Linked DNA regions of Blastochloris tepida. The protein of the gene in region 3 interacts with the protein of the main gene of each other region in a pairwise test. Links are inferred from orthologs where the notes say so. Each region holds a gene or a part of one and is shown on either strand. Other genes may lie near its edges.

Evidence for each region.
Region 1: the proteins of BLTE_RS11515 (region 3) and BLTE_RS15780 interact in binary tests that used the Escherichia coli proteins (3 or more experiments, as listed by UniProt). The link is inferred for Blastochloris tepida from one-to-one orthologs.
Region 2: the proteins of BLTE_RS11515 (region 3) and BLTE_RS09250 interact in binary tests that used the Escherichia coli proteins (3 or more experiments, as listed by UniProt). The link is inferred for Blastochloris tepida from one-to-one orthologs.

The regions. Positions count from the first base shown.
Region 1 is NZ_AP018907.1:3,481,729-3,491,608, reverse strand. The notes cover bases 6,499-9,880. They hold BLTE_RS15780 ([protein-PII] uridylyltransferase), read right to left. Parts: upstream 9,513-9,880; coding sequence 6,699-9,512; downstream 6,499-6,698. Other genes in these bases: mutS (DNA mismatch repair protein MutS), read right to left, coding at 9,566-9,880. In the rest of the region: tRNA (adenosine(37)-N6)-threonylcarbamoyltransferase complex ATPase subunit type 1 TsaE, read right to left, coding at 1-1,026; BLTE_RS15795 (sensor histidine kinase), read right to left, coding at 1,034-3,406; cysK (cysteine synthase A), read right to left, coding at 3,871-4,869; BLTE_RS15785 (lytic murein transglycosylase), read left to right, coding at 5,179-6,390.
Region 2 is NZ_AP018907.1:2,002,690-2,013,728, forward strand. Bases 7,903-10,882 are described here. They hold BLTE_RS09250 (two-component system sensor histidine kinase NtrB), read right to left. Parts: upstream 9,959-10,882; coding sequence 8,846-9,958; downstream 7,903-8,845. Other genes in these bases: ntrC (nitrogen regulation protein NR(I)), read right to left, coding at 7,903-8,741; dusB (tRNA dihydrouridine synthase DusB), read right to left, coding at 9,979-10,882. Also shown: GTPase HflX, read right to left, coding at 1-727; RNA chaperone Hfq, read right to left, coding at 728-988; BLTE_RS09225 (D-amino-acid transaminase), read right to left, coding at 1,170-2,027; nitrogen assimilation response regulator NtrX, read right to left, coding at 2,145-3,512; BLTE_RS09235 (sensor histidine kinase NtrY-like), read right to left, coding at 3,517-5,784; BLTE_RS09240 (IS110 family RNA-guided transposase), read left to right, coding at 6,262-7,230; more of ntrC, read right to left, coding at 7,299-7,902; more of dusB, read right to left, coding at 10,883-10,965.
Region 3 is NZ_AP018907.1:2,519,229-2,524,391, reverse strand. The notes cover bases 1-2,978. They hold BLTE_RS11515 (P-II family nitrogen regulator), read right to left. Parts: upstream 1,670-2,978; coding sequence 1,331-1,669; downstream 1-1,330. Other genes in these bases: BLTE_RS11510 (NAD(P)H-hydrate dehydratase), read left to right, coding at 1,970-2,978; glnA (type I glutamate--ammonia ligase), read right to left, coding at 1-1,241. Also shown: more of BLTE_RS11510, read left to right, coding at 2,979-3,496; BLTE_RS11505 (hypothetical protein), read left to right, coding at 3,773-4,423; BLTE_RS11500 (multicopper oxidase family protein), read right to left, coding at 4,596-5,163. UniProt on the Escherichia coli protein: P-II indirectly controls the transcription of the glutamine synthetase gene (glnA). P-II prevents NR-II-catalyzed conversion of NR-I to NR-I-phosphate, the transcriptional activator of GlnA. When P-II is uridylylated to P-II-UMP, these events are reversed.

The DNA.
Region 1 (9,880 bases), 960 kb from region 3 along the record:
CCCCGGCTCCAGCGCGACGGCGCGAAACGGCAGGTACCAGTCGATCAGCAGCTCGACCTCGATCAGGAAGGCGTCGAAATCGTAGCGCGGCAGGACGTGGTCGAGGCGCACGGCCACCGGCACGCGCGGCGGCAGCGGCGTGGCGTGCAGCGCCGCGAGCAGCTCGATGGCGGCGCGATAGCGCGCGACGATCGGCTGCGGCGGCGCGCCCTCCACCACCCGCCCGTCGCCCAGATCCTCGACGATGAGCAGGCCCTTCGTTAGGTCGGCGGCCAGGATGTCGGGCGCCGACAGGCCGCGCTCGCGCAGAGCGCGCGCCATGGCGACGAACGGCGTCACGGTCTCGGCGAGATGGGCGACGCGGCTGTAGGGCAGGCCGCCCCGCACCGGCGGCCCGTCCGGCCGGGCGGGCGCATCCATCAGCACGGCGTGGCGGCCGGGCTCGCTCAGCCGCTCGTAGCGCCGGCTCGATGCGTCGCCGGCAAGCGGCCGGCGCACCGCATCGCCCCAGCCCGCACCATGAAGAAAGACCCGGATCTCGCGCATGCGCTTCAGCCGGGCCGCGAACGCCCCGTGGCCGACGAGGCGGGCATGGCGCGCATCGGGGCCGCGGCTCGGCGCCAGCGCCATCACGATCTCCAGCCGGTCGGCGGCGAGCACGGAGGCCGCGCGCTCCGGCCATTCGACCAGCACGGCGGCGCCTTCCGCCGCCTCCTCGAAGCCGATCTCCTCCAGCTCGTCGGCGCTGCGCACGCGGTAGAGATCGGCATGCACCACCGGCACCGGCAGGTGATCGTAGATCTGCATCAGCGTGTAGGTCGGGCTCGGCACCTCCAGCGTCTCGTCGCCGGCGAGCGTGCGGATCACCGCGCGCGCCAGCGTCGACTTGCCGGCGCCGAGATCGCCGGCCAGCGTGACGAGATCGCCGGGCCGCAGCGCCGCCGCCAGATCGCGCGCCAGCCGGAGCGTCGCGCGCTCGTCGGGCAATTCCACATCCCAGGCGGACCCGGCGGGCACGTCGGTCATTTGCCACCTATTCCGGGGCGGTCACGGGCTTGACCGGGAAGCGCACCGCCACCGCGGTGCCGCGCCCCGGCGCGCTTTCGATGCGGACCTCGCCGCCGTGCAGCGCCACCAGCGAGCGCACGATCGACAGGCCGAGCCCGGCGCCGCGATGCTGGCTGTCGCCATTGGCGAACGACTCGAACCGCTCGAACACCTTGTCCTTCAGCTCGTCGGGAATGCCCGGCCCCTTGTCGGCGACGCGGAACTCGACGGCATCGGCCTCGACGCGCACCGACAGCGTGACGGTGCCGCCGGGCGGCGAGAAGCCCACGGCGTTGGACAGGAGATTGTAGAGCACCTGCCGCAGGCGCTTGCCGTCCGCCTGCATGGTGCCGGCACCGGGGGGCACGTCGAGCACCAGCTTGAGGCCCTTCTCGGCGATGCGGTCCTGCACGCCATCGCTCGCCGCCCGCATGGTCTCGCGGATGTCGATCTCGGACGGCTCGAAATTCATCGCCCCGGCATCGATGGTGGCGAGATCGAGAATGTCATCGATGATGGCGAGCAGCGCCGCGCTCGAGCCGGTGATGTGGCCGACATAATCGTGCTGCTTGGCGTTGAGCGGCCCGATCGCCGGATCGCCGAGCAACTGGGCGAAGCCGATGATGTTGGTGAGCGGCGTGCGCAGCTCGTAGGAGACGTGGTGGATGAAGCGCGTCTTCAGCGCGTCGGCCTGCTCCAGCGCCTCGTTCTTCTCGGTCAGCACGCGTTCGACCGACACAGAGTCGGTCACGTCGCGGAACGTCACCAGGGTCGAGCCGTCCGGCAGCTTGGCGGCGGTGGCGTCGAGCACGCTGCCGTCGGCGCGCTCGATGCGGCGCGCCACCGGCTCGTGGCGGCCGCCGATGGCGGTGACCGTGGCGCGCAGCACCGGCCAGACATCCTCGTTGCACATCGCCTGACACCACGCGGCGATGACCTCGATGTGCGGATGCGCCGCCAGCGAATCCGGCGACAGCCGCCACAGCCGGGTGAAGGACGGGTTGTGCAGCTTGAGCCGGCCGTCCGAGCCGAACACCGCCACCGCCTCGGCGAGATTGTCGAGCGTCTCGCGATGCAGGCCGGAGAGCTGGTTGATGCGGCTCTGCAGATCGATGCGCTCGGTGATGTCGTCGAACAGATAGGTCAGGCCGCCATCGGGATTGGGATTGATGACGACGCGCAGCATGCGCCCGCCCGGCAGATGCCAGCCCTGCTCCTGCGGCTCCAGCGACTGGTAGGCGGTGAGGAAGTTGTCGCGCCATTTGCGGAAGTCGGCCTGCTCGGGCAGCTTGCGCTCGGAGCGCAGGCGGTCGAGCACGTCGGCATCGGCCGGGTGCTCGTCGAGGAAGGCGCGGTCGAGGCCGAACAGGCGCTGATAGGCGGGATTGTAGAACACCAGCCGCTTCGACGAATCGAAGATGGCGACGCCGGTGGCGAGGCTGTCGAGAATGCGGCGGTGGGCGGTGATGGTCTGCTGCAGGCCGGTGCGCACCTGCTCGGCCTCGGTGGCATCGAGGGCGATGCCGGCGCACACGCCGCTGCGGTTGACGATCTCGACCACGTCGAGCTGGCGCCGCTCGCCGGCGACGATGGCGGCGAGGCGCTTCTCGAACCGGCCCTGCTTGGCGCAGGCCTGGGCCGCGGCCTGCCGGTCGGCGCGGTCGAGCAGCTCGATGCCGCGCCCGACCGCCGCCTCCGCCGTGCCGGCATCGACGGCGGCGGCATAGGCGGCGTTGGCCCAGGTCAGGCGGCCGGCGGCGTCGCGCACCCACATCGGCACCTGCAGGCTCTCGACCAGACTGCGCAGAATGGTGGCGTCGCGCTCGGCACGGCGCAGCCGCTCGGCCAGATCCGCCGCCTCGCCGCGCGCGCCGGTGGCCTCGCGCAGGCGCAGCACGGCGCAGCCGCCGATGGCGCGGCCGTCGGCCTCGATGTGGCGGCCGGCATGGGTGGCGAGGATCATGGAGAAGGCCTCGCCGCGCTCGCGCAGCCGCTCGACCGCGGTCTCCAGCGCGCCCGCCTGCTCGGCCGCGAGCCACGCGCCGAACGCCAGCACGCGCAGCGGCTGGGCGGCGCCGACGATCTCGATGTCGCCGGAAATCTCGGGATCCTCGCCGCCGCCCCACACGGCGATGACCTGACGGTCGAGCTGCAGCAGCGTGCGGACGCGGTCGGTCTCGGCGCGCAGCGTGGCGAGCTGGGCGCGGGTGGCGGCGCGCTCCTTGCGGGTGCGCCGGCGCAGGCGCACATACTGCAGCGCCAACAGGATGGCGAACAGCGACGCGCCGCAGGTGAGGGCAGCGGCCAGCATCTGATGCGGGCCGAGCTGGGCCACCAAAGTGGAGGCCTGCTCGCGCAACGTGTCGGCACGCGCGATCCCCGGCGCCCCGGCCGACAGAGAAACGGCCGCGACGGCCGCCGCTCCCGACAGCAGGCGACGGCACCCATGCGCGGTCCGACCTCGTTCCGCCATCCGCATCACCTCGGGGAATTCATGCGACGCCAGCGATCCCGCAGAACCGCGCGGCCCGGATCGCCATCCGTTCCGCGCATGTCCGCAAGACCGACTGCCGGCAAGACGCCCGCTCCCGCCGCCGAGCGCGAGAATCCCGCCTGTCGAGGCCACGCCTCGAATCGCCGTCACTGTAACCCCGAGGGGACTCCCCGCAGAAGGGGAATTTCGGCCGCCGGCCGGCGTTCAGCGACCGGCGGCGCGAATGGGATCAGACCGTCACCGCCCGCCCGGAACAGCCGGGCGTTCCGGTCTCTTCGCCTGTCGCATTTTCTTTCGCAAAACCGGTGCCCACTTTTGCGGAAAATGCTTCAGAGCCCATCGAACAGCGCCGTCGACAGATAGCGCTCGGCGAAGGAGGGGATGATCACGACGATGGTCTTGCCGGCGAACTCGGGCCGCGCGCCGACCTCGAGCGCCGCGGCCACCGCCGCGCCCGACGAGATGCCGACCGGAATGCCCTCGTAGCGCGCCAGCGCCCGGGCGGTGTCGAACGCCGTCTGGTTGCCGACGGTGACCACCTCGTCGATGACGCCGCGGTCGAGCACGTCGGGCACGAAGCCGGCGCCGATGCCCTGGATCTTGTGCGGGCCCGGCTGGCCGCCGGACAGCACCGGCGAATCCTCCGGCTCGACGGCGATGACGCGGACGCCGGGCTTTCGCGCCTTCAGCACCTGGCCGACGCCGGTGATGGTGCCGCCGGTGCCGACGCCGGCGATCACCACATCGACCTTGCCCTGCGTATCGTTCCAGATCTCCTCGGCGGTGGTGCGGCGGTGGATGTCCGGGTTCGCCGGGTTCTTGAACTGCTGCGGAATGATGGCGCGCGGCAGCTCCTTCACCAGCTCCTCGGCGCGGGCGACGGCGCCCTTCATGCCCTTGGCGGCCTCGGTGAGCACCAGCTCGGCGCCGAGCAGCGCCAGCATCTTGCGGCGCTCGATCGACATCGATTCCGGCATCACCAGGATCAGGCGATAGCCGCGGGCGGCGGCGACGAACGCCAGCGCGATGCCGGTGTTGCCCGACGTCGGCTCCACCAGCACGGTGTCGGGCGTGAGGATGCCCTGCGCCTCCAGCGCGTCGATCATCGCCACGCCGATGCGGTCCTTGACCGAGGAGATCGGGTTGAAGAATTCGAGCTTGGCCAGGACGGTGGCCTTCACGCCCTTGATCTGCGGCAGGCGGTTGAGCCGCACCAGCGGCGTGTCGCCGATGGTGTCGGTGATCGAGTCGTAGACGCGGCCCCGGCCCGGGGTGCGGGCGGGCTCGAACTGCGCGTGCGTGGCGTGCTGGTGTGCGGCCTGAACCATGATGTCCTCCCTGATCGGCATAATATACGTCCAGTTTCAGGTTTTATATAAATAACCTTGTCGTGATTGTATTATTGACCCCGAGGATTGGTCCCGAGACGGGTTCCCGCACGCGCGGAAAATGCTCCTGCAGCCGGATCCCGTATGATGCGCCGAAGTGATTCACGGGCGACGGAGGACGGCATGGCCGGGCGGGCACTGGCGGGCAGGAACTTGACGGCAGGAAATTCGGCCGCAGGACATTCGGCGGCAAGACATCCCGCGGACGGCATCGGGCGCCGGGCGGCGCGGGCCGCGGCGGCGGCCACGGTGGCAGCCTTCCTCGCTTCGGGCTTGACCTGGAGCCTTGCCCCGGCGCCGGCCGCGGCCGCAGGCGTGCCGTGCCGCACCTCCGGCAGTTTCGAAAGCTGGCTGGAAGGGGTGAAGGCCCAGGCGCGGGCCGAGGGCGTGCCCAATTCGGCCATCGAGGCCGGGCTCGCCGGCGTCGCCTACGACCCCGCCATCATCCGCCGCGACCAGGGCCAGGGCGTGTTCCAGCAGACGCTCCTCACCTTCGCCGGCCGCATGGTGTCGAACGACCGCATGGTGCGCGGCAAAAAATATCTGGCGCAGTATTCGGGCGTGCTGTCGCGCATCGAGGCGACCTATGGCGTGCCGGGCGAGGTGCTGGTGGCGTTCTGGGGGCTCGAGACCGATTTCGGCTCGGACATGGGCAAGTACCACGCTCCCACCGCGGTGGCGACGCTGGCCTATGACTGCCGCCGCGCCGACTATTTCCGCCCCGAGCTGATCGACCTCTTGCGCATCGTCGCGCGCGGCGACCTCAAGCCGTCCGAGATGCTCGGCGACTGGGCGGGCGAGCTCGGCCACCTGATGTTCACGCCGACCGACCTCTACCGCTACGCCGCCGACGGCGACGGCGACGGCGACGGCCGCATCAATGTCATGCGCTCGGTGCCCGACGCCTTCGCCACCGGCGCCAACTTCCTGCGCGGGCTGGGCTGGCGGCGCGGCGAGCCGTGGCTGGAGGAGGTGTCGGTGCCGGCCGACATGGACTGGTCGCAGGCCGACCTCGAGAACATGCTGCCGCGCGCGGCGTGGTCGCGCATGGGCGTGCGCACCCCCGCCGGCGGCGCGCTGGCGGCGGGCGGCCCGCCGGCCGCGCTGCTGCTGCCGATGGGCCGGAACGGCCCGGCCTTCCTCGCCTATCCCAACTTCAAGGCCTATCTCGGCTGGAACAAGGCGATGGTCTATTCCACCACCGCCGCCTACTTCGCCGCGCGCCTCGACGGCGCGCCGGCCATGTCGCGCGGCCGCGCCACCGTGACCCCGCTCACCACCGAGCAGATGCGCCATTTGCAGGGCCTGCTGCGCAGCGCCGGCTTCACCCGCGACGCGCCGGACGGCCGCTTCGGCCAGGGCACGCGCGCGGCGGTGCGCGCCGCGCAGATGCAGCTCGGCCTGCCCGCCGACGGCTATCCGACGCCCGAATTGCTGTCGGCGCTGGAGGGCCGGCGATAGAGCATTTTCCGCAAAAGTGGATACCGGCTTTGCGAAAGAAAATGCGATAAGACAAGAACTTAGAGCATCCGCCGGCCGGGCGCTGCGTTCCTTCCCTCTCCCCTTGCGGGAGAGGGTGGCGAGACCGAGCAATGCGAGGTCGAGCCGGGTGAGGGGTATGTACCGGTGAACGCAGGAAGATTTACCCTCACCCGCCTCGCGATCCATCGATCGCTCGGCGCCCTCTCCCGCAAGTGCCTGCGCCCGAGCACGCGCAAGCGCGCCCCGGGTGGGAGAGGGAAGAAGGCGCCGGGTGAGCGCAGATCGCGTCACATCGTGCGGGTGCGCGCGGACCCTTCGTCGCCGGCCGGCGGCGCCAGCACCGAGATCAGCGCCCGCTTGATCGCCGCCTGACGCTGGGCGCTGGTGATCGGCGCGCCGGTGAGGTCGGTGACGTAGAACACGTCCACCACCTTCTCGCCGAAGGTGACGATGTGGGCCGAGCCGATATTGAGGTTGAGCCGCGACAAAGTGGCGGTGAGATCGTGCAGCAGGCCCGGCCGGTCGAGCCCGGTGACCTCGATCACCGTGAAGCGGTTGGACCACTGATTGTTGAGCGTCACCTCGGGCGGCACGTCGAACGCCTTCTGGCGCGTCTTGGGCGCGGCGCGGCGCACCATCGCCGCGGTCAGCGGCACGTCGCCGGTCAGCGCCTTCTCGATGGCGTCGCACACCCGGCCGACGCGGCGGGTCTCGTCGGTTTCGTCCGGGAATTCGCGCGAGATGGCGATGGTGTCGAGCGCCAGCCCGTCGGTGGTGGTGTAGATCTGGGCATCGACGATGTTGGCGCCGGCCGCGGCGCAGGCGCCGGCGATCACCGACAACAGCCGCGGATGGTCCACGGCCAGCACGGTCACCTCGACCACGCCGGGCCGGCCGGCGAGGTCGAACTTGGTGGCCGGCAGCCGGCCGGCAGCCTCCGACTCTCGCACGAAGAGGGCGTGCGACAGCTTGCGGGCGAGATCGACCTTGAGCCAATAGTGCGGATAGTGGCGGGCGATGTAGGCCTCGATCTCGGTCGAGGTCCACTCCGGCAGCGCCGCGCGGAACAGATCCTGGGCGGCGGCGACGCGCTCGCTGCGGTTGACCTCGGAGAAGCCGCCGGTCAGCACCGGCTCGGTCTCGTAATAGAGCGTGCGCAGAAGCTGCGCCTTCCAGGAATTCCACACCCCCGGCCCCACCGCATGGATGTCGGCGGTGGTGAGCACGGTGAGCATCTTCAGCCGCTCCAGGCTCTGCACCACCCCGGCGAAGGTCTCGACGGTCTTGCGGTCGGACAGATCGCGCGACTGGGCGATGGTGGACATCGTCAAATGATGCTCGACCAGCCAGGCCACGGTGTCGGTCTCGGCCGGGGTGAGGCCGAGCCGCGGGCAGAAGCGCCGCGCCACCCGCGCCCCCAGGATCGAGTGGTCCTCGGCGCGGCCCTTGGCGATGTCGTGCAGGAACAGCGCGATATAGAGCAGCTCGCGGTTCTGGATGCCGGCGAACAGCTCGTTAGCGAGGCCAAGCGAGGGATCGGTGCCGCGCTCGATGGTCGACAGCACGCCGATGCAGCGGATCAGATGCTCGTCCACCGTGTAGTGGTGGTACATCGAGAACTGCATCAGCGCGACGATGCGGCCGAACTCCGGCACGAATTTGCCGAGCAGCCCCACCTCGTCCATCCGCCGCAGCACGGTCTCGGGATCGTTCTTCGACACCAGGATGTCGCGGAAGAGGCGATTGGCCTCCTCGTTCGCGCGCAGCGCGTCGTCGACCAGCCGAAGCTGGCGGGTGATCAGCCGCATCGGATCGGGATGAAAGGCGAGGTCGTGGCGGTCGGCGAGCCAGAACAGCCGGATCAGATTGACCGGGTCGCGCTCGAACACCTCGTCATCGACGATGCTGATGCGGTTGTGGTCGACGATGAAGTCGCCGGTCTCGCCGAGGCTGCGGCGGCGGCGGGGGATCAGCCGCTGGACGAAGCGGTTGAGCACCGGCAGCGACTTCGCCTCGTTCTCCTCGAGCTGCGAGCAGACGATGCGGGTGAGATCGCCGACGTCCTTGGCGATCAGGAAGTAGTGCTTCATGAAGCGCTCGACGTCGCGCTGGCCGGGATGCTCGGTGTAGCCGAGCCGCAGCGCCATCTCGCGCTGGACGTCGAAGGACAGCCGCTCCTCCGCCCGCCCGGTGAGGAAGTGCAAATGGCAGCGTACCGACCACAGGAAGTCCTCGGCGCGGCGGAAGGTGGCGTATTCGGCCTTGGAGAACACGCCCTGCTGCAGCAGGCCCGCCGGCTCGCGCACGCGGTAGACGTATTTGGCGATCCAGAACAGCGTGTGCAGGTCGCGCAGGCCGCCCTTGCCGTCCTTGACGTTGGGCTCGACCAGATAGCGCGAGGCGCCGACCCGGCGGTGGCGCTCGTCGCGCTCGGCGAGCTTGGCGGCGACATAGTCCGACGCGGTGCCGGACACCACCTCGCGGTCGAAGCGGGCGACCAGATCGTCGTAGAGCGCGCGGTCGCCGCAGACGAAGCGGGCCTCCAGCACGGCGGTGCGGATGGTGATGTCGGCCTTGGCCTGGCGGATGCATTCGTCGATCGAGCGGGTGGCGTGGCCGACCTTCTGGCCGATGTCCCACAGCGTGTAGAGGATCGACTCGGCGACGCTCTCGCCCCAGGCGGTCTGCTTGTAGGGCAGGAGGAACAGCAGGTCGATGTCCGAGCCCGGCGCCAGCAGGCCGCGGCCATAGCCGCCGGTCGCCACCACCGCCATGTGCTCGGAGGTGGAGTGCTCGTCCGAGCCGTAGAGGGCCGAGCCGACATGCTCGTAGAGAGCGCGAATCAGGCCGTCTTCCAGGTCGCTGAGGCGGGCGGCGCAGGCGCGGCCCTCGCCGTCCTCGGTCAGCCAGATCTCGGCCTGACGGCGGCCGTCGGCCAAGAGCTGCTTGGCGCGCTGCACCACCGCCATCTTGAGCCCGGCGGGGTCGTCCCGGAGGCGGGTGGCGATGGCGTCGAGATCGGCGGCGAACGCCGCCTCGTCGAAGATCGCCTCGAACGGGCGCGGACGCTGGACACGGCTGCGGGCTGGGCTTCGCGGCATGGCACGGGGATAGCGGACCGCAGCGGCGCTGTCATCCGGAGATACCGGGGGCGTCACGACGGGCTGCGGGCCGCCGCCTTGAGACGGTAAAGCGCCTCCAGCGCCGCCTTCGGCGTCAGGTCGTCGGGGTCGAGCCCGGCCAAAAGCTCGGCCACCGGGTCGGGGGCCGGCGCGGGCGCTTCGGCGGCCTTGGGCCGCACGGCGGCGAACAGCGGCAGGTCGTCGGCGAGGCGGTGGATGGGGGCGCCGCGGTCGCCTTTCTCCAGCTCGGCCAGCACGGTCTTGGCACGCGCCACCACCGAGGCGGGCAGGCCGGCGAGCTTGGCGACCTGGATGCCGTAGGAGCGGTCGGCGACGCCTTCGGCCAC
Region 2 (11,039 bases), 510 kb from region 3 along the record:
GCGTCAGCCGGTTGAACAGGGTCGATTTGCCGGCATTGGTGTAGCCGACCAGCGCCACCACCGGGAACGGAACGCGCTCGCGGCTCTTGCGGTGCAGCGAGCGGGTGCGGGTCACCTGTTCGAGCTCGCGCTCGATGGCGGTGATTCGTTCGCCGATCAGCCGGCGGTCGGTCTCGATCTGGGTCTCGCCGGGGCCGCCGAGGAAGCCGAAGCCGCCGCGCTGGCGCTCCAGATGGGTCCAGGAGCGCACCAGCCGGCTCTTCTGATAGTTGAGGTGGGCAAGCTCGACCTGCAGCGTGCCCTCGCGGGTGCGGGCCCTGCGGCCGAAGATTTCGAGAATCAGCGCGGTGCGGTCGATGACCTTGGTCTTCCAGGCCCGCTCCAGATTGCGCTGCTGCACCGGCGACAGCGCGGCATCGACATAGGCCAGCTCGATCCCCTCGGCCTCGACGGCAGCGGCGATCTCCTCGACCTTGCCCTTGCCGAGGAAGGTCGCCGGGCGCACCTCGGCGAGCGGCACCAGCGTGGCGATGGCGACGGCGAGGTCGATGGCGGCTGCGAGGCCCACCGCCTCGTCGAGCCGGGCCTCGGGCGTGCGTGCGCCCACCCCGCCCGGGCTCCTGTCGCGGGTGCGATAGGGCACGAGCACCGCGGCCCGCGTCGGCGCCTGCCGCGTATCGCGGGCGGCACCGGGGGAATCGCGGCGCGTTTCGTCGCGGGGGGTCAATTATTCCTTCTCTGTCCCGCCTGCGTCGTCGGCTGCCTCGAACAACTGGACGGGTTGCGCCGGCATGATGGTCGAGATCGCATGCTTGTAGACAAGCTGCGAATGCCCATCCCGCCGCAACAACACGCAGAAATTATCGAACCACGTCACCACGCCCTGCAACTTGACGCCATTCACCAAAAAAATGGTGAGTGGAACCTTGTTCTTGCGGACGTGATTCAGAAACGTATCTTGCAAATTCTGTGCGCGTTCGGCCGGCATTACTTGGTCCATTATCTGTCGATTCGACTGCGACGAACCGGTTATTATTTTGCCCCGCAGAGCACGGTGCAGTTACGGCTGCGCCGAAGAGGTGGACGCCGACATTAGAGGCCAAACCGGCCCTTGCACGCAAGACGGAGGGCACCTTCCGGTCGCCTTCTGCCGCAATTTGTCCTTCCGGTCACGGCGCGATTTCGGCGACCTTGTGGAATTCCGTCCGCAACGCGCGCGCCGCCCGGCCCGGCTTGCCGTCGCCGACCACGCGTCCGTCGATACGCACCACCGGCATCACGCCGAGCGACGCCGAGGTGCCGAACGCCTCCACCGCGGCATAGGCCTCCTCGCGGCTGAAGGGCCGCTCCTCGACCGTCAGGTTCAGCCGGCGGGCCACCTCCAGCGTCACGGTGCGGGTGATGCCGCGCAGGATGCCGAACTCGGCCGGGCGGGTGATCAGCAGGCCCGTGGCCGACACGATCCAGGCGTTCGAGGAGCCGCCCTCGGTGATGAAGCCGTCGCGGTCGACGAACCACGCCTCGCGGGCGCCGGCCGCCTTGGCCGCCTCCTTGGCCAGACAGTTGGGCAAGAGCCCCACCGTCTTGATGTCCACCCGCTCCCAGCGGTTCTCGGGCAAAGTGATCACCGAGATCCCGGTCTCGGCGGTCTTCTCGGTCTTGGCGCGGTCGGCCGAGCGGGCGGTGACGACCAGCGTCGGCGCCACGCCGGCGGGGAACAGGAAGTCGCGCCGCGCTACGCCGCGCGTCACCTGCACATAGACCACGCCGTCGCGCACCCGGTTGCGGCGTACCACCTCGCGCATCACCACGCCGAGCGCGGCCCGGCTCATCGGCATCGCCATGCGCAATTCGCCGAGCGAGCGCAGAAGACGGTCGATGTGGCGGGTCTCGTCCACCAGATGGCCGTTGAGGATCTCGCAGACCTCATAGACGCCGTCGGCGAACTGGAACCCGCGATCCTCGATATGAACGCCGGCCTCCGCGTGCGGCACATAGAGGCCGTTGACATAGGCAATCCGCGACATGACTTGGGGCTGTCCTTTCGACTCGCTGATCGACCGCGCTCCAAGCACTGTGGCATGGCGCACGGGCGCGCTCCAGACCGGCCGGAGCACGGCAGCCGTGTCCGGACGGACGTATCGTCAGCCGATGCCGAGCGTCTTCAGTTTGCGGTGGAGCGCCGAGCGCTCCATGCCGACGAACTCGGCGGTGCGCGAGATGTTTCCGGAGAAGCGGCTGATCTGGGCGGCGAGATATTCGCGCTCGAACAGTTCGCGCGCCTCGCGCAACGACAGGCGCATGATCTGGTCGCCGCCGGAGCCGTTGGGCATGTTCGGCATCAGCGCGCCGACGTCCTGCGGCAGCATGCCGGCATTGACCGTCGCTTCCGGATCGCCGCCGGCCAGGATCAGCAGCCGCTCGACATTGTTGCGCAACTGGCGGACGTTGCCCGGCCAGTCGTGGGCCTGCAGCACCGCCATCGCATCCTCGCCGACGGTGCGCTTCGGCAGGCCGGTGGTCGCCGAGATCTGTTCCTGGAAATAGTCGATCAGCTCGGGGATGTCCTCGCGGCGCTCGGCCAGCGAGGGCACGCGGATCGGCACCACCGACAGGCGGTGGAACAGATCCTCGCGGAAGCGGCCGGCGGCGATCTCGGCCTCCAGATTGCGGCTGGTGGAGGAGATGATCCGCACATCGACATGCACGCGCGTGGTGCCGCCCACCCGCACGAAGTTCTGATCGACCAGCACGCGCAGGATGCGGTTCTGGGTCTCGCGCGGCATGTCGGCGATCTCGTCGATGAACAGCGTGCCGCCGTGCGCCTCCTCCAGCGCGCCGACGCTGCGGCCGCGCTGGTCGCCGCCCTCGACGCCGAACAGCTCGGTCTCCATCCGCTCGGGCGTGATGGTGACGGCGTTGGTGACGACGAACGGTCCGCCCGCCCGGCTCGACTGGTTGTGGATCATGCGCGCCGCCAGCTCCTTGCCGCAGCCGGAGGGGCCGACCAGGAGCACGCGGCTGTTGGTGGGCGCCACGCGCTCGATGGCGGTGCGCAGCTGGTTCATCACCGGGGAGGCGCCGACCAGCCGCTGGGCGATCGGCGCCATGCTCTTGAGCTCCTTGACCTCGCGCTTCAGGCGCATGGTCTCGATGGCGCGCTCGACGATCAGCACCAGCCGGTCGGCCTTGAACGGCTTCTCGATGAAGTCGTAGGCGCCCTTGCGGATCGCCGTCACCGCGGTCTCGATGTTGCCGTGGCCGGAGATCATCACCACCTGCACGTCGGGGTGGTTGGTCTTGATGAGATCGAGAAGCTGCAGGCCGTCGAGCCGGCTGCCCTCCAGCCAGATGTCGAGCAGCACGAGGTGGGGCCGGCGCTGCTCGATCGAGGCGAGCGCGGTGTCGGCGTCGCCGGCGACGCGGGCATTGTAGCCCTCGTCCTCCAGGATGCCTGCGACCAGCTCGCGAATGTCGGCTTCATCGTCGACGATCAGGATATCGGAAGCCATGGGGTCACCTCTGCCGGGCGTCGTGCGTGGGCGACGGCTGGGCCGGCGCCGGCGGATCGATGCGGAATCTCAGGCGCACCCAGGCACCGCGGCCGCCGCTGGCGACCGCCGGGGCGTCGGCCAGCTCGATGCCGCCGCCATGGTCCTCCAGGATCTTGCCGACGATGGCGAGGCCGAGGCCGGTGCCCTTCTCGCGGGTGGTGACATAGGGTTCGAGCAGGCGCTGCCGGTTCTCGGACGGCAGGCCGATGCCGTTGTCGACGATGTCGACCAGCACGTCGCCGCCGTCCCGGGTCAGCGTCACCGCGATCCTGGGCGGATCGGCGGGATCGGGCGGCGCGGCGGCGATCGCCTCGGTGGCGTTCTTGACGATGTTGGTCACCGCCTGGGACAGCTGGCGGCGGTCGAAGCGCGCCATCACCGGCCCGTCGGGCAGGTGCGTCTCGAAGGCGATGTCGGGATTGCCCATCTGCATCAGGAACACCGCCTGACGCACCATGTCGACGGCGTCGTGCTCGCCCAGCGTCGGCTTCGGCATGCGGGCGAACGAGGCGAACTCGTCGACCATGCGGCCAATGTCGCCGACCTGACGGATGATGGTGTCGGTGCACTGCTCGAACACGTCGCGGTCGGTGGTGATCACCTTGCCGTACTTGCGCTTGAGGCGTTCGGCCGAAAGCTGGATCGGGGTCAGCGGGTTCTTGATCTCGTGGGCGATGCGGCGCGCCACGTCCGCCCAGGCCGAGGTGCGCTGTGCGGTGACGAGATCGGTGATGTCGTCGAGGGTGACGATGAAGCCGCGGTTGGGGTCGGCCGACTGCTCGCCGGTGATGCGCACCAGGAGCGTGCGCTCGCGGCCCTTGCGGGCGAGCGTCACCTGCCCCTGCACCAGCCGGCTGAAGCCGGCGCGCACGTCGCGCAAGAGCGGCCCGAGCTCGGGCACGACCTCGGCGAGCGGCTTGCCGACCGCCTCGTCGGCATCGAGATTGAGCAGGCTCTCGGCCGAGCGGTTGATGATGGTGATGCAGCCCTCGGCATCGAGGCCGAACACGCCGGCCGAGACGCCGGCCAGCACCGCCTCGGTGAAGCGGCGGCGCTGGTCGATCAGGTCGCGGGCGCTGATCAGGTCGTCACGCTGGTTGCGCAGCTCCTGCGTCATCTTGTTGAAGGTCTCGCCGAGGCTGGCGAGGTCGCCCTCGGAGCGGCGCACCGGCACCTGGACGTAGAGATTGCCGGCGCCGACCAGATTGGCGGCGCTGATCAGCCGGCGGATCGGCGCCACCAGCGTGTTGGCGAACGACAGGCCGAGCCACACCGCCGACAGCAGCACGATCAGCGCGATCACCACATACATCAGCGCGAACGCCACCTGCACGCCGAACCGCCGCTCCTCCAGCAGGCGGAACTCGTCGATACTGGCCTGGGTCTTCTGCAGGAAGTCGATGACCCGCGAATCGATCGGCCGGGCCACGAACAGATAGGTGTCGTCATAGCCGCGCAGCGGCTCCACCGCGGCGACGATGTCGTTGTTGCCGATGATCTGGATCAGCGGCTGCTCCTCGGTCGCCTCCTTGAGCGGCAGGTTCGGCGGAATGAGGATCTCGCGGCCGATCTGGATGTTGGCCCGCTCGACCACCGACAGGTCGCCCTTGATCAGCATGGCCACCGGCAGGCCGCGCACCGTCGCCTGCCCGGTGAGGATCTGGCGGAAGCGCTCGCGGTCGGCGGCGAACACCGGCTGCAGGCGGGTCATGTCCTGGGCCATCGCCAGCACCTCGCTGCGGATGCCGCCGGCATGCTCGCGCACATAGGCCTGGCCGACCCAGATCGAGGTCTCGACGATCACCCGCGTGCGCTCGGAGAACCAGCGGTCGAGGCCGCGGTCGAGGGTGATGGAGGCCACCACCGCCACCAGGACGGCCGGCAGCGCCGCGACGATGCTGAACAGCGAGACGATGCGGATCTGCAGGCGCGCCGCCGCCCGGCCGCGCCGGCGGGCCATCCACAGCGAGATGGCCTCGCGGGCGATCACCGCCAGCAGCGCCGCCACGGTGGCGGCGTTGGTGGCGAGCAGCGTCACCACGATCTCGTGGGTGGGGGCGATCGGCGTCAGCCCGGCCAGCACCAGGAAGGTCGCCAGCGCCGACAACAGCGCCGCCGCCACCGTCAGCGGCCCGAGAATGCGCCCCAGCCGGTGGCGCCTCAGGCCGGAATAGCCGAGCGGCTCGGTCCCGCCGGCTGCCGGCACGATCTGCGTCTGTTGCACCGCCACCTCACGCTCCGCTGCCGGCCTGCCCCGCTGCCACGGCGCCGGCCGCGTGCGGCCCCACGGCGGGCGAAGGAAGCTGCTTTCCGACAACACTGGTGCAAAAATGTGACAGAGCGCGGCCGGTTGCCGCGAATTGCGGTGTCGTTTCGCGGGAAGGCCCCGTCGTCCCGGGCAAGGACCGAAGGCCCGCGACCCGGGGGGACGACAGGGTCCAGGCTGTCGTCCCGGGCAAGGGCCGCAGGCCCGCGACCCGGGACCGTTTGCAGGACGGGGCTCTTTTCCGGAATACGATCCCGGGTCTTGGAACGGCGAACTGTGCTTTGATGGGTGCACCGGCTCGGGGTGGCCACCCCGAGCCGGTGCGGGCGGCACGCCGTATCCCGGGTGAGCCTTCGAGGCCGTCGCGAGCAGAAGCGGCCGTCCGTCCCAAGCCAACCCGAACAGTTGCACGGGGCTTTTGACCCCGCTTCCAAGCCTGGGATGCTTGTCATGCTGCCACACCCGACGCCGTTTGCCACCCACCTTGTGGGCATCGATGTCTCCAAGGACTGGCTCGACATCGCCTTCGACGACACCAAGGTCGAGCGCGTCGATAACACCCCCGCGGCTCTCCAGCGCTTGGCCAGGCGCCTGGTGAAGGCCGGGCTCACCACCGCCGGCCTGGAGCCGACCGGCGGCTATGAACGCCTGGCGGTCGCGGTGCTGCGCGAGGCCGGCCTCACCGTGCTGCAGGTCGACAGCTGGCGCTGCCGCCAGTTCGCCAAGGCCTGCGGCCAGCGCGCCAAGAGCGATCCGCTCGACGCCCGCATCATCCGCGCCTTCATGCTGCATCACCCCTGCCGGCCGTTCCCGGAGCCCTCGCAAGCGCAGAGCGACCTGACCGCCTGGGTGCGCGAAATCACCCGCGCCGAGGCCGACATCCGCCGCCTCGAGAACCGCAAGGCCCACCCCACCCTGGCGGCCATCACCGCCCGGCTCGATGCCGAAATCGCCGCCCTGCGCGAGACCGTCGCCGCGGCCGAACAGGCCATCGAGGCGTTGATCGCCGCCGATCCGGCGATGGACGCCAAGGCCAAGATCATCACCTCGGTGCCGGGGATCGCCAACAAGACGGCCCGCGTCCTGCTCGCAGAAGCTCCCGAACTCGGCCGGTTCACCCCCCGCCAAGCCGGTGCCATCGGCGGCTGCGCACCCTATCGCAACGACAGCGGCAAAGCGCGGCGGCCGGCCCATATCGAGGCCGGACGCCGCGCGCTCAAGCGCGCCTGCTATCTCGCCGCCTTCGCCGCCATCCACTGGAACCCGTGGGCCAAACAGCTCTACGCCGACCTCAAAGCCCGCGGAAAACCCGCCAAGGTCGCCCTCATCGCCATCGCTCGAAAGCTCCTGACCATCCTCAACGCCATGATTCGAGACAACAAACCCTGGCGAGACCCCAAAACCGCATGACAGTTGCTCGCGTTGCTCGCCCGGGATGACGCGGCACACCGGCAATGCCGCGACGCCCCTCGCCCACCCTAGCGGCTGGTGCGCACCACCTGCACGTCGAGATCGCGGATCTTCTTGCGCAGCGTATTGCGGTTCACGCCCAGAAGCTCGGCGGCCTTGATCTGGTTGCCGCGGGTCGCCGCCAGCGCCACCGACAGCAGCGGATACTCCACCTCGCGCAGGATGCGGTGATAGAGGCCGGGCGGCGGCAGGCGGTCGCCGAAGCCGGAGAAATAGGCGCTGAGGTGCCGCTCGACCGAGTTCGACAGCGAATCGTCGCTCTTGGGCTGGTCGACGCCGGGCTCGGCCTCCGGCTGCGACAGTTCGGCGTCGATGAGATTGGCGGTGATGGTGTCCTGCGGATAGAGCGCGGCGAGGCGGCGGATCAGATTCTCCAGCTCGCGGACATTGCCGGGCCAGCGGTAGCGCTTGAGCCGGTCGATCGCGCCCGAATCCATGGTCTTGGCCGGCAGGCCCTCGCGCTCGATGCGGGCGAAGAAGTGGCGCACGAGGTCGGGGATGTCCTCGCCGCGCTCGCGCAAGGGGGGCAGGCGCAGCGGCACCACATTGAGGCGGAAGAACAGGTCCTCGCGGAACAGGCCCTGCTGGATCAGGAGCCGCAGGTCCTTGTTGGTGGCGGCGATGATGCGCACGTCGGTCTTGATCGGGGTGCGGCCGCCGACCGTGGTGTATTCGCCCTGCTGCAGCACGCGCAGCAGGCGGGTCTGCGCCTCCATCGGCATGTCGCCGATCTCGTCGAGGAACAGGGTTCCGCCCTCGGCCTGCTCGAAGCGGCCGGACGAGCGGGCATTGGCGCCGGTGAACGCCCCCTTCTCGTGGCCGAACAGTTCGGACTCGATCAGGTCGCGCGGGATCGCCGCCATGTTGATGGCGACGAACGGGCCGGACGAGCGCTTGCCGTAATCGTGCAGCGCGCGCGCCACCAGTTCCTTGCCGGTGCCGGACTCGCCGGTGATCATCACCGTGAGGTCGGTCTGCATCAGCCGGGCGAGCACCCGGTAGATGTCCTGCATGGCGGCGGAGCGGCCGACCAGCGGAATATTGTCGGTCGGCTCGCCCAGATCCTCGGCGTTGCGGCCGCCCTTCGGCTCGGCCAAGGCGCGGCCGACGATGGCGATCAGCTCCTTCAGGTCGAAGGGCTTGGGGAGATATTCGTAGGCGCCGCGCTCGGAGGCGCGGATGGCGGTGAGGAAGGTGTTCTGCGCGCTCATCACCACCACCGGCAGTTCGGGGCGGACCTTCTTGATGCGCGGCAGCAGGTCGAAGGCGTTCTCGTCCGGCATCACCACGTCGGTGATGACGAGGTCGCCTTCGCCCTGGGCCACCCAGCGCCACAGCGTCGCGGCGTTGCCGCAGGAGCGCACCTCGTATCCGGCGCGCGACAGCGCCTGATTCAGCACTGTCCGAATCGCGGCGTCGTCGTCAGCGACAAGAATGCTGCCGGCGGGCATCGAAAACTCCCTCGAGCGTATCGCGCAGCGGTCGAAACCGGTTTGCGCACGAAACGCGACAAGACAAGGATCCAGGGCCTGATCCGATATGCTCGGACGCGGCTCTAGCGGCGGGCGGCGGCCGGACGGCCGCCAGTGTAGATCGGCATCAGGACGCGGAAGGTGGTGCGACGCGGCTGCGAGTCGCACTCGACGATCCCGCCATGGTCGCCGACGATCTTCGCCACCAATGCAAGTCCCAGGCCGGTTCCGGTCGGCTTGGTGGTGACGAACGGGTCGAACAGATGCGGCAGCAGGTCGGACGGCACGCCCGGACCGTTGTCGCGCACGCAGAACTCCAGCGGCAGGCCGATGCGCGTCTGGGTGCCGGGCACGGTGAGGCGCACGCCGGGCCGGAACGCGGTGGTGAGCTGGATCTCGCCGTCGGTGGCCTCGGGGCCGATCGCCTCGGCCGCGTTCTTCACCAGATTGAGGAACACCTGGATCAGCTGGTCGCGATTGCCCAGCACCGGCGGCAGCGAGGGGTCGTACTCCTCGACGAAGCGGATGTTGCGTCCGAATCCCGACACGGCGAGGCGTTTGACGTGCTCCAGCACGGCATGGATGTTGACCGGCTCGCGATCGACCGGCCGCTCGTCGGCGAACACCTCCATGCGGTCGACCAGCTTCACGATGCGGTCGGCCTCATCGCAGATCAGGCGGGTCAGCGCCCGGTCCTGATCCTCCACCGACTGTTCGAGCAACTGCGCCGCGCCGCGGATGCCCGACAGCGGATTCTTGATCTCGTGCGCCAGCATGGCGGCGAGCGCGGTGACCGAGCGGGCGGCGCCGCGATGGGTGAGCTGGCGGTCCATCTTGTCGGCGATGGTGCGCTCCTGCAGCATCACCACCACGCTGCCCGGATCCTCGGGCATCGGCGACACGTAGATGTCGACGACGCGCTCGCCGGTGCGCGGCGTGCCGAGATCGACGCGATATTCGGCGACCGGGGAGCGGCGCACGCGCACGTCCTCGACCAGCGACAGAAGCGGGCTGCCGAACGGCACGAGGTCGCTCAGGCGATGGCGGCGCAGCATCGGCTTGGAGACGTGGAAGAACGCCTCGGCCGCGACATTGGCATCGAGAATGTCGCCGTCGCCGCCGACCGTGATCACCGCGTGCGGCAGGGCGTTGAGCACGACCTCGGGGCCGGTGAAGCCCCCCGTGCGATCGGCCATCTTGCGTTTTTCGGCGGCACTCATGCGGCCTCCTTCCAGGCGAACGCGGCAAAGGCATCCGCCAGCAATGCGCGAACGCGGGCCGGCTCGGCGGCGGTCAGCACGCGCTGGCGCCAGTCGGCCGCCGCGTCCGGCGCGGCCCCGGCCGTCGCCGCGGCCACCGCGAGGCCCCAGCCCAGATGCTTGCGCGCCACCTTGAGCCCGACCTCGCGACCATGATGCGACAGCAGCGCCTCGTGCAGATCGAACAGCACGTCGCGCTGCTCGGCCAGCGGCGGATCGGCGGCCGGCGCGCCGCCGGCAAGCTCGCGGGCGATGCGGCCGGGCAGCCATGGCCGGCCCTGGGCCGCGCGGCCGACCATCACCCCATCGGCGCCGGAGGCAGCGAGGGCGGCGCGAGCATCCGCCGTCGAGGCGATGTCGCCATTGGCGATGACGGGAATCGTCACCGCCGCCTTCACGTGGCTGATCGCCGCCCAGTCGGCGCGGCCGGAATAGAACTGGCGGCGGGTGCGGCCATGCACGGTGACGGCGGCGGCGCCTGCGGCCTCCGCCCGCCGCGCCAGATCGGGCGCATTGATGCTCGTCTCGTCCCAGCCGAGCCGCATCTTGACGGTGACCGGCACCGCGACGCGGGCCGTCACCGCCGCGATCAGCCGCTCGGCATGGTCGAGATTGCGCATCAGCGCCGCCCCCGCCTCGCCGCCCGTCACCTTCTTGGCCGGACAGCCCATATTGAGGTCGATCAGGTCGGCGCCCGCGCCCTCGGCCAGCTCGGCCGCGGCGGCAAGCTGGCCCGCCTCGCGGCCGGCAAGCTGCACCGCGTGCAGGCCGCCCTCGACCCGCTCGGCCCGCAGCCGCGCCTCGACCTCGCCGCGCATCAGCCAGCCCGAGGCGATCATCTCCGACACCACGAGGCCGGCGCCATAGCGCAGCGCAAGCTGGCGCACCGGCGCGTCGGTGATGCCGGCCATCGGCGCCAGCAGCACGCCGTTGGCGAGTGACAAGGCCCGGATTTGGATGGGTGAAGTGCTCACGTATGAGGCCAATTCGACCATGAATTGCCCATGAACTGGGCGCC
Region 3 (5,163 bases):
GAGCCGCACACCGTCGGGATCTCCTTCAGCTCGCGCGGCGGCAGGTCGTAGAGGTCCTTGTCCATCGCCGGGCCGGGATCGATCTTGTTCTTGATGCCGTCCATGCCGGCCATCACCATCGCCGCGAAAGCGAGGTAGGGGTTCGCGCCCGGATCGGGGAAGCGGACCTCGACGCGCTTGGCCTTCGGGTTGTTGGTGTAGGGGATGCGGCAGGAGGCCGAGCGGTTGCGCGACGAATAGGCGAGCAGCACCGGCGCCTCATAGCCCGGGACCAGACGCTTGTAGGAGTTGGTCAGCGGGTTGGTGAAGGCGTTGACGGCCTTGGCGTGCTTGATGATGCCGCCGATGTACCACAGGCACTCGTCGGAGAGGTCGGCGTACTTGTTGCCGGCGAACACCGGCTTGCCGGCCTTCCAGATCGACTGGTGGCAGTGCATGCCCGAGCCGTTGTCGCCGAACACCGGCTTCGGCATGAATGTGGCGGTCTTGCCGTAGACGTGCGCGACCTGATGGATGCAGTACTTGTAGATCTGCAGCTGGTCGGCCATCAGCGTCAGCGTGTCGAACTTCATGCCGAGTTCGTGCTGGGCGGACGCCACCTCGTGGTGGTGCTTCTCGACGCTGACGCCCATCTTGGCCATGGCGCCGAGCATCTCGGAGCGCATGTCCTGGGCCGAGTCGACCGGCGGCACCGGGAAGTAGCCGCCCTTGGTGCGGACGCGGTGGCCGAGGTTGCCGCCCTCATAGTCGGTGTCGGCATTGATCGGCAGCTCGGTGGAGTCCAGCACGAAGCCCGTATTGTACGGGTCGGAGGCGAACTTCACGTCGTCGAACACGAAGAACTCGGCCTCGGGGCCGAAATAGATGGTGTCGCCGACGCCGGAGGCCTTCACGAAGGCTTCGGCCTTCTTGGCGATGCCGCGCGGGTCGCGATTGTAGGGCTCGCCGGTGGTCGGCTCGAGCACGTCGCAGACGATGTTGAGCGTGGTCTCGGCGAAGAACGGGTCGATGGTGGCCGTCGCCGGGTCCGGCATCAGGCACATGTCGGACTCGTTGATCGCCTTCCAGCCGGCGATCGAGGAGCCGTCGAACATCACGCCTTCGGAGAAGACCTCTTCGTTGATCTGGGAGATGTCGAAGGTAACATGCTGCCACTTGCCGCGGGGATCGGTGAAGCGGAAATCGACGTACTTCACGTCATTGTCGCTGATGGTCTTGAGCACATCTTGTGCCGTCTTCATGTCTGTTCCTCTGATTTCGACGGGTCGTGGTGGCAGGATTGAGAGATTGCGCAAAAAGGTATCGCGCAAATAGGCAATGAGCTGTCGCATTAGATAGCGTCCAGCCCGGACTCCCCGGTCCGGATACGGATGGCTTCCTCGACGTCGGAGACGAAGATCTTGCCGTCACCGATGCGGCCGGTCTGCGCCGCCCGCCGGATCGCGTCGATCGCCTTCTCGACCATGTCGTCGGAAAGGACCACTTCGATCTTCACTTTCGGCAGAAAGTCCACAACGTATTCCGCGCCCCGATAGAGTTCGGTATGCCCTTTCTGGCGTCCAAATCCCTTGGCTTCGGTGACAGTGATGCCTTGGAGACCGACCTCCTGCAATGCCTCCTTCACCTCATCGAGCTTGAACGGCTTGATGATGGCTTCGATTTTTTTCATCGCTCGCGTCTCCCTGGCCGGCCGGCCCCGCTCCGGTCAGGCCGACAGCGCGTTAGCAGATCCCATGCCAACGGGGCTGGTTAAGATAGTGCTTGCGGAACAATGATTTGCGCGGACGGTCGAAATGTCTTGCCCAATTGTTCCCAGTTGCTTGCCCAACCAACAGGCGGGGCGCCCAAAAAATAGGCCTCGCGTCCGGCCGCGGTCAATCAGGGGAACTGATTTGCGCCTTTTGTTTGTGCACAATGCCATTCTGACGGGCGGCTGGGCAAAGCGGTATCCGGAGCCGGTGTCATGCTGATCGATCTTCTCACCACCGCCGAGATGGCCGAGGCCGACCGGTGCACCATCGCCGCCGGCACGCCCGGCATCGCCTTGATGGATCAGGCGGGCCTCGCCGTCGCCGACACCGCCTCGCGCCGCTTTCCGCTGGCGACGCCGGCACTTGTGGTGTGTGGCCCCGGCAATAATGGCGGCGACGGCTTCGTCGCCGCCCGCATCCTCGCCCAGCGCGGCTACCCGGTGCGACTGATCCTTCTCGGCGGGCGCGAGCGCCTGAAGGGCGACGCCGCCGAGGCGGCCGCGCGCTTCCGCGGCGACATCGAGCCGCCGGAGGCGTTCGACAGCGTGCGTGCCGGCTTCATCATCGACGCGCTGTTCGGCGCCGGACTCGACCGCCCGGTCGAGGGCGCGGCCGCCGATCTCATCGCCCGCATCAACCGCTCCGGCGTGCCGGTGGTGGCGGTCGACCTGCCCTCGGGCATCAATGGCGACACCGGGGCGGTGATGGGCGCAGCGGTGCGCGCGGTCGAGACGGTGACGTTCTGCCGGCGGAAGCCCGGCCACCTGCTGCTGCCCGGCCGCATGCATTGCGGCCGCATCCGCGTTGCCGACATCGGCATCGCCGACGACACCGTGGCCTCGGTCGGCCCCCGCGCCTATGCCAACGACCCCGATCTGTGGGGCGGGCATTTCCCGGTGCCGACGCTGCTCGACCACAAATATGTCCGTGGCCACGCCGTCATGGTGTCGGGGCCGCGCGGGCGCACCGGCGCCATCCGCATGGCGGCGCGGGCGGCGCTCAGGGCTGGCGCCGGGCTGGTGACGGTGGCAAGCCCCCTCGACGCGCTGGACGAGAACGCCATGGGCCTCACCGCGGTGATGGTGCGCCCGCTCGCCGAGGCCGCAGCGCTGTCGGACCTGCTGGCGGATTCCCGCTTCCGGGCCGTCGGCCTGGGGCCGGCGCTCGGCACCGGGCCGGAGGCGCTCGCGCTGGTCGATGCCGCGCTGGCCTCGGGCCGCCCGGCCGTGCTGGATGCCGACGCGCTGACGATCTTCGCCGGCCGCGCCGGCGATCTCGCTCACCGCATCCAGGCCCAGCCGGAGCGGCCGGTGGTGCTGACGCCGCACGAGGGCGAGTTCGCCAGGCTGCTCGCGGGCGAGGAGGTCGGTCAGGGGTCGAAGCTGGAGCGCGCCCGCCGCGCCGCGGCCCGGCTCGGCGCCGTCGTGGTGCTGAAGGGCGGCGACAGCGTGATCGCCGCGCCGGACGGCCGCGCCGCCATCACCAACAACGCGCCGCCCTGGCTCGCCACCGCCGGTTCCGGCGACGTGCTGGCCGGCATCGCCACCGCGCTGGTGTGCCAGGGCATGCCGGCGTTCGAGGCGGCGGCCGCGGCGACCTGGCTGCACGGCGAAAGCGGCCGCGAGGCCGGCCCCGGCCTGATCGCCGAGGATCTGCCCGAGGTGCTGCCGCGCGTGACTCGCGCGCTCTACGAGCGGCTCGACGTCGACCTCGCGACGGGATGGCGGCCTTCGGCCGGGCGTTGAGGCCGCAGACCCAGCGCGACCATTTCGCGTCCTACCGGGGCTCACGCTGCGAGAGCTCATGTCGACGGTTTGTGATAAATTATATCCTATTCAGCCACCGGTGCGCCGATAGCCTATGTTCGTTTGATCTATGCATGCGAACGCATTGGGAGTTGCGCGCGCGCACGCAAGGGAATGTAAATTTATGTATGTAACAGTGCGAGAAGGCAGGATTAGAATCCAGGGAGTACGAGTGTGTTCTTTAGAATTCAACTTTCTCAGAAGTTAATCGAATCCATGACGCTGGCTGCTCTTGAGGCATACGTGCTTGGAGATTCAGTGAATGCGGGATCAAGAAAGCGAAATAAGTCCGTTGAAACGTTTGGGTACATCTGGGGAGTAAAAAGATGCATTGGAGATGGTGAAATAGTTATTTATCTAGATAGGTCGAGCACTAGCATATCTGCAGAAAAAAATAATAGGTATGTTACACCAAACAAAAGTGCGGCTAAAATAAAAAATACCTTAATTAATTTATGGTCCCCACATCTGTCATTTCTTGGCAGTTTTCACACTCATCCTTACCGAGATCTAAGGGAGGTGAAGGACTGTCGTGGCTGGGAATTCTCAGAAGCCGATCTTGACGCGTTTGATTGTGACGATTTCCTTTGGGGTGAGTCTGGAGATAATCCTGTTGATCTCGTTATGACAGTCTGTAAATTGCAAAGAATTCGGGAAAAATTCAATGCCGAGACAATTGACGATAATATTTGTTGCTTTGATGCGTGTGAGTTTCGTTTTTGGATTAATGTGAACGTTGGATATACGGATGGCCGAGGAATTCGCTATCAAACTTATAACAACAAAAAAGGAAAGGTTATGCTAGATATTGATAATTATTTCTATAATTCGAAATTTGTAGAAAAAATATATGATAATATCCTATAGTTAGGAGAATAATATTTATAAATCATAGAGATTGAATAATTATAATTAGGTTTTTATAAATTTTGGTATATAGTTATTATTTTGGATTTCGATGCGGTAATTGCAACCTAGAATAACATTAATAACCCTAGACGGTTTTTTCGAGCAAGGTTGGTGGCTTATTGTTCATGCTCTATGTGACCTCGAACCACGCCGCCTTCGCCGATCCCGTTCCGTCCGCCGGCTGCTCAACGGCGCGGCAGGGCAGCAGCCATTTGCCGGGATTGTCGGCAATGAAGGCGATGCGGCTGGTCTTCGCCTCGGGCACCAGCAGCGTGTCGTGCCACCACGGCTTCCAGCCGTCGTCGAGGCTGTCGAGCAGCCGGACATGATGGCCGTGGATGTGGACGGCGTGCGGCAGCGGCGTCTTGTTGACCAGCGCCAGCACCACGGTGCGCCCGCGCGCCACGCGGAACAGCGGCGGACCGGCCGGCCCGTCGCCGCCGCGGAAGGTCCAAAGCGAGGCCGCCGCCGGCTGCGGGTTGCCGGCATCCAGCGCCAGATCGAGCCGGTGGGCGCCCTTCAGCTCGATATGGCGGGGCAGGGGATTGTCGGGAAGCTGGCTGACCGTGCCCAGCGGCTCGGGGCGCCGGGGCGGCCCGGACTCGAGGCGGAAGGTGGCGAGCACGCTGTCCGTGCCATAGCCGTGGAGCCGGATGGCCGGCGGCTCCGCCGCCGGGTCGGCGGCAGCCGGCATATCG